DNA from 3 places in the Exiguobacterium sp. SH3S1 genome. Region 2 is predicted to be linked to each of the others. Evidence: predicted binding sites of a transcription regulator. Region 2 holds the regulator's gene; each other region holds the start of a gene.
What was found. Region 2 encodes Rex, which represses fermentation and respiration genes when NADH is low (regulators of the CRP and FNR family bind a similar motif). Its sites were predicted from a motif close to TTGTGAAATATTTCACAA; they were not measured.
Positions count from the first base shown of each region.

Region 1: a site for Rex is predicted at 1,326-1,343, ahead of EVJ26_RS08435 (DoxX family membrane protein). Genes of this name have one in related genera too.
Region 3: a site for Rex is predicted at 711-728, ahead of pflB (formate C-acetyltransferase). Genes of this name have one in related genera too.

Region 1 covers NZ_SJUW01000006.1:103,451-105,652, reverse strand. Annotated here, with positions in the region: gene EVJ26_RS14520 (MFS transporter) at 1-379, shown strand, start outside; gene EVJ26_RS08440 (DUF3817 domain-containing protein) at 405-701, opposite strand; gene EVJ26_RS08435 (DoxX family membrane protein) at 784-1,287, opposite strand; gene EVJ26_RS08430 (RNA-guided endonuclease TnpB family protein) at 1,603-2,202, opposite strand, start outside.
Region 2 covers NZ_SJUW01000007.1:164,871-167,072, forward strand. Annotated here, with positions in the region: gene tatC (twin-arginine translocase subunit TatC) at 1-789, opposite strand; gene EVJ26_RS09885 (twin-arginine translocase TatA/TatE family subunit) at 793-1,011, opposite strand; gene EVJ26_RS09890 (redox-sensing transcriptional repressor Rex) at 1,011-1,667, opposite strand; gene EVJ26_RS09895 (ABC-F family ATP-binding cassette domain-containing protein) at 1,817-2,202, shown strand, end outside.
Region 3 covers NZ_SJUW01000008.1:54,789-56,990, reverse strand. Annotated here, with positions in the region: gene EVJ26_RS10260 (hypothetical protein) at 32-454, opposite strand; gene pflB (formate C-acetyltransferase) at 815-2,202, shown strand, end outside.

The DNA.
Region 1 (2,202 bases), on a different contig from region 2:
CGGCCCGGCCGTCCCGCTCTATTTCGACTTCTCGGTCACACCCGCCATCGTCTTCCTCACCGGATTCGCTTTGTTGAGCGGTTTCTTCATCATCCGCGTCAATATTCCCATCCAACTGTTTTTGCAGACGAACACGGAACCAAGCTACCTCGGTCGTGTCATGGGCGTCCTCGAATCGCTCGCGATGGGGATCACCCCGCTCGGTTTCGTGTCGTTCGGGTTATTGAGCGAATGGATGTCGGTCACGTCACTTTATGCGATTTGCATGGTATGCCTGCTTTCGATCACGCTGTTCGCGATGCATCGCATCCGTCACGATATCGCGGCTGAAAAAGCGACGGTACTGGCTGAAGTCGAAAGCGCGCCGACACATCAATGAACGAAAAAAAGACATCGAACGTTTTTCAGTTCGATGTCTTTTCTGTTGATGGAAGGACTCGTTTCTCTAACAGGAACGGCCCGAACGGGATGACCGAAGCCATGACCGCGAGGACTAACACTTTGAAGCCCCAGTTGAAGCGCCACGCCATGTAAACCGCTGCCGCCACGTAAGCGACGAACAGGAAACCATGGGCCGCACCGACGATGCTGACGGCTAGCGGCATGCCAGCCAAATACTTGAGCGGCATTGCAATCAACAATAAGAGCAGGAATGACATCCCCTCTGTATAACCGAGCCATTTGAATCGAGTTGCGTTCATATCCGTTCTCCTTTTTAATCGATGCTACATTCATCGTAGCCGATAGAGGTGAAGTTTGTCACAGGGGAACGTTAGAAAGTCGTTAGGCTATTTGACGATTTGGTGAACGATGCGCAATTTTTGTTTCGACGAAGCGGCGAAGGAACAAACCGTCGACGCCGATCTTGCCTGCGTTGTAGCCCGCGACGAGAATCAAGACCGATACGATCAACATCGTCGGGTTCGTGCTGACCGTCCCTGACAATAAGAACGCCATGTTCATGACGAGTCCGAAGAAAGCCGCGCTGCGTGTGAGGGCGCCAAGCAAGAGACCGAGACCGACCAAGAACTCACCATACGGAATTAAGATATCGAAAAGTGCTGCGTTTGGAATCGCGAATTTTTCAAGGAAAGCTGCCCACCATCCGGCGACCGCCGGGTGATCTCCCGTCGCGAGTGAAGCTGCGTTTTGAAGGTAACCGCCTGATCCGAAGCCGCCCGTGATTTTACCCCATCCGGCTGTGAGCCATTGATAGCCGAGCCAGATCCGTAACACCGTCAAGATGCCGGTTGCGATGTTGTGGTTTTGCCAAAACTTTGTGAACATGATAATTCCTCCTTTTGAATGGTTGAATAATGGCTTATATGTGATTACATTCACAATATACCATCCATGTTCATGTTTTCACATAGCTTGAGACAATAGTTCACGTTTCGTTCATATGTGTGTCACAGGTCAGTAACTTTTTGGAAATTGCACCAAAAAAAAGCAATGTCTACTCGAGACATCGCTTCCACTGCCGTGAACTACTCACCACTTATTTGCTTCGCAACTTGAAGTGGGAGCTTCTTGGGAAGACCGTGCTTTGACTAGCCACGGTTGTGGACCAAGCTCGTCGGGCAGTCCCTGCCCTGGGGTGTTTTAGTCTGCGAGACGCAACAGGTTGAGGCTCGCGTTGACGTCGCGGTCGTGGTGCGTGCCGCATGCGGCACAGGTCCACTCGCGGACGTGCAGGCCCTTCTTGCCGCCGTTCTCGCCGCAAGCCGAACAGACCTGGGTCGAGGCGAACCAGGGGTCTGCCTTGATGAGCGTCCGTCCATAGAACCTCGCCTTATATTCCAGCTGGCGGACGAACTCGCCCCACCCGGCATCCCCGATCGACTTCGCCAGGCGGCGGTCCTGCATCATCTCCCTCGGCTTCAGCGTCTCGACGACGACGACTTGGTTCTCGTCGACGATGCGTCGCGACAGCTTGTGGAGGAAGTCGTGCCGTCGGTTCTTGACCTGCTCGTGTTTCTTCGCGAGGACGAGCCGTGCCTTCTCGCGGTTCCTGCTGCCGGGCTTCTTGCGGGAGAGCGCGCGCTGCGCTCGTCTCAGCCGTTCCTCGGCCTCGCGCAGGTTGCGCGGGTTCGGGATCTTCTCCGTCACGAGCGCGTCGTTCGTCATGACGGCGAAGTGCCCGAGGCCGAGGTCGATCCCGATCTTGTGCTCGGCCGGGACCCACGGCTCGTCGGGCTGCTC
Region 2 (2,202 bases):
TCACTTCTCATTCATTTGCTTCATCAAATCCATCTGTTCTTTCACCATCGCCTCTTTCTCACGTCGGAGCACACCGCGGTACGTCATGCGTGAGATCGATAAGCTGATCTCATATAGGAAGAAGAGCGGCAGCGACACCATGAGGTGCGACGTCAAATCCGGCGGCGTGATGAATGCCGCGATGACGAACAAGGCGAAGTAGGCGTACTTCCGAATTTTTGAGAGGAAGTACGGCGTCACGACACCGATGCGCGTCAAGAACATCGTCACGACCGGCAACTGGAACAACAGTCCGAACGGGATTGTCAGTTGCAACAGGAACGTGAAATAGTTCGTCGCCCCGATGATTTGCGTCAGACCGAGGTCTTGCCCGAGGTCCGTCGAGATATCGAGGACGAGCGGGAACAACCAATAGTAGGCGAATGCGAGACCGATGAGGAACAAGATAAAGATGACCGGGATATAGGCGAGCGTCCATTTTCGTTCATTCGGATGCAGACCAGGTGCGACGAACGCCCACAGTTGATACAGTAGAAATGGACCAGACGCGACGAGCCCGATGACGAGCGCCAAGTTCAAGTAAATCATGAGCGGGTCCGCGACCCCAAAGGCGTTCAGCTCGAGCCCTCGTTCGACGAGGTCCGCCTGCAGATAGGCGAGCACGTATTTGACACTCGGCAAAGCGATCAGAAAGAAGGCAAAGACGACAAATGCCGACAGCATCAGTCGTCTCCGCAGCTCTGTCAAGTGATCGGACAGTGCCCGTTCTTGATCAGGTTGATGGCTCATGGCTTACTGCTCTTTCTTCTCAATTTCTTTCTTGTCGGTCTCGTCGTGCTCTTTCATCATACCGTTCGTGGCATTTTTGAACTCACGGAGCGTCTGCCCCGCTGCCCGGCCGAACTCTGGCAATTTCTTCGGCCCGAAGAGGATGAGCGCGATGATGGCGATGACGAAAATACTGACGCCACCTGGGATACCGACGACGAGTGATGATTGTAGAAATTCCATTATTGATGGACCCCCTCAGCGGATGGATAGTGTTGCATAAAGTAAATGAGCGACTGGAGTTCGATCGACAAGTCGATATGATGGACGCGGACCGTGTCCGGTACAGTCAATCGCGCCGGCGTGAAGTTCAAGATCCCTCGAACGCCATAGCGGACCAAGTCATCGGCAACCGGCTGCGCGTAAGCGGACGGGACCGTGAGGATGGCGACATCGATTTTGTTTTGCTTCATGATTTGTTCCATCTCATCGACGTGATGAATCGGGACACCTGACATCGTCGTGCCGACTTTTGTCTCGTCTGCGTCGAACCCGACGACGATATGTGTGTTATTGTTTTTAAGGAAGTTATAGTTGACGAACGCTGTCCCGAGATGACCGACCCCGACCAAGGCGACGTTCGTGATCTCGTCTTGATTCAGCGTCTTACGGAAAAAGTCTAACAGATACTGTACGTTATAGCCATATCCCTTTTTACCGAGCGCACCGAAGTATGAGAAGTCACGGCGAATCGTTGCCGAATCGACCTTGACCGCCTCGCTCAGTTCAGCAGAAGACACACGCTGTTTCCCTGACGAATGTAGGCTTTGGATAAACCGATAGTATAGTGGCAACCGTTTGGCTGTCGCTTGCGGAATCTTTGGTTCGTTTTGACTCAACGGAAAGAGCCTCCTTTTTACGACGCGTTTCAAACGAATCTGATTTCATACACCTTGATTGTAAACGAATTCACATAAGCACTCAATGAATATACCTGAAAAGGGGAAGAAATAAAGTATACTAAACAGAGAGAAAGGGGTTTTTTCACTTGATCCTACTGCAAGTCAACAACTTATCCAAATCGTTCGGCGTCGAGCCGATTTTAGAGAATGTCAAACTAGAAATCCAAGAAGGCGAACGCGTCGCCCTCGTAGGCCGCAACGGCGCCGGCAAGTCGACGCTGTTAAAAGTCATCGCCGGCGAGTACAATTATGACTCGGGCGACATCATGAAGCCAAAAGACGTGACGATCGGCTATCTCGCCCAAGACTCGGGGTTAGAATCGAACGAGACGATGTGGAACGAGATGCTCACCGTCTTCACCGATTTGATCGAACAAGAGAAGACGCTCCGCCAGATGGAGCAAGACATGGGCTCGGAGCGGATCTTGAACGACCCGGCCGCCTACGAGCGTCTGCTCGCGGCGTATGACGA
Region 3 (2,202 bases), on a different contig from region 2:
AAAAACAAAGGAAGCATAAGCGCTCCCTGGTTCAAATATAGCGAACATGTTCAGTGTCTTGGTCAATCGATGAACGGAGCGTCTGTGTGTACACTTGCCCGTCCTCGACGAGTTTGATGTGCACGTCGATGTGCTCAGGTGAGGCTTCGACACCTTCGACCGTGAAGCCTTGATACACGCGGTATTCCAATTCCTTAAGCAATTTTGCATAGGCGTTTAGTTCTGGATACGTCGTCGCGACGTCGATTGGGCGCGACACGAGTGCGACCATTAAATGGTCACGGAAATCGATGAAATCCTCATTCTCGATATCGTCATCAAAGCGAATCCAAAAGCCTTTTTCTTCAAATTCTGTGATAAATCCGTCGCGCTTGTCTCCAGCCTCTTCGACTTTAAGGGAGATGCGGTCACCGGCTTTTAAGTTATGCTCGGCTGTTAATGGTTCATACGTCATGGGAAGAACCCCTTCCTCTTCTACAATGTTCTGCTTCCATTGTGCTCGATATAAGGCAAAAATTCAAGTTCTATCCCGAACCTGTGAGTTAAGTCACTACAAAAACTGTATGATTTTTCACAACTCCTTAAAGATAATACAGGATTCACAAGAACGTGAACGGACAGGGATTCGTCTGTTTCTATGTAAGTTGAAAAACTACTATAACAGATAAAATAGCGCTTACAAAAACGGCATAACACCAATGTTCATGAGATTGTTACAACTTTCACAAGAATGTAAAACATATTGTTGGCGTTTTCACGTACACTCATATTATAAGGAATCAGGCAGTTATCTCAACTATGAGGAGTGACCATAATGGCAACTGAAATTAAATCAGCCTGGTCAGGATTTGTTCCTGGACAGTGGACGAACGAAGTGAATGTCGGTGAATTTATCCGCTTGAACCGCCACGAGTATACAGGGGATGACCGTTTCTTAGTCGGACCGACAGAGGCGACGAATCGTCTTTGGGGACAAGTGATGGAATTGACGAAAGAAGAACGGGAACGCGGGGGCGTTTGGGATGTCGATCAAAACACGCCGTCGACAATTATCTCACACGGACCTGGGTACTTAAATAAAGACCTTGAAAAAGTCGTCGGTGTCCAAACGGACGAACCGTTCAAACGCTCGATTCATCCGAACGGCGGCATCCGCATGGTCGACGCCGCGCTCGAGTCATACGGCTTCGAACCAAATCCTGAAATCACAAAAATCTATTCAGACATTCGTAAAACACACAACCAAGGTGTTTTCGATGCCTACACACCAGAGATGCGGGCGGCACGGAAGTCAGGGATCATCACAGGTCTCCCAGACGCATACGGACGTGGCCGGATCATCGGTGACTACCGTCGCGTTGCCTTATACGGTTTAGATTTCTTGATTGCCGAGCGTAAAAAAGATTTGGCGAACAATGGCGGTTTCCTCTCAGAAGCAGACATTCGGACGCGGGAAGAGATGTCTGAACAGCTTCGTGCCCTTCAAGAATTGAAACAACTCGGCGCTGCTTACGGATTCGACCTCGGTCGCCCGGCTGAAACGACGCAAGAAGCCTATCAATGGGTATATCTCGCTTACCTTGCAGCTGTCAAAGAACAAAACGGTGCGGCGATGTCTCTCGGACGCGTATCGACATTCCTTGACGTGTACGCTGAGCGTGACATGGCGGCGGGCCGTTTGACAGAGTCAGACGTCCAAGAAATCGTCGATCACTTCATCATGAAACTCCGCATCGTCAAATTCTTGCGGACGCCTGACTATAACGAATTGTTCTCTGGAGATCCAACTTGGGTCACGGAATCAATCGGTGGGATGAGTGAGGATGGCCGTTCGAACGTCACGAAGAGTTCGTTCCGTTTCCTTCACTCGCTCACAAACCTCGGCCCGGCACCAGAACCGAACTTGACGGTGCTTTGGTCGACGAAATTACCGGAAGGATTCAAACAATATTGCGCGAAGATGTCAATTGAGACGTCGGCGATCCAATACGAAAACGACGACCTCATGCTTCCAGAGTTTGGTGACGATTACGGCATCGCCTGCTGTGTGTCACCGATGAAAATCGGCAAACAGATGCAGTTCTTCGGTGCCCGTGCCAATATGGCGAAAGCACTCCTCTACAGCATGAACGGTGGACGCGATGAGAAGAGCGGCGATCAAATCGCTCCGGCTTGGGACATGAACACAGAAGACGTCCTCAC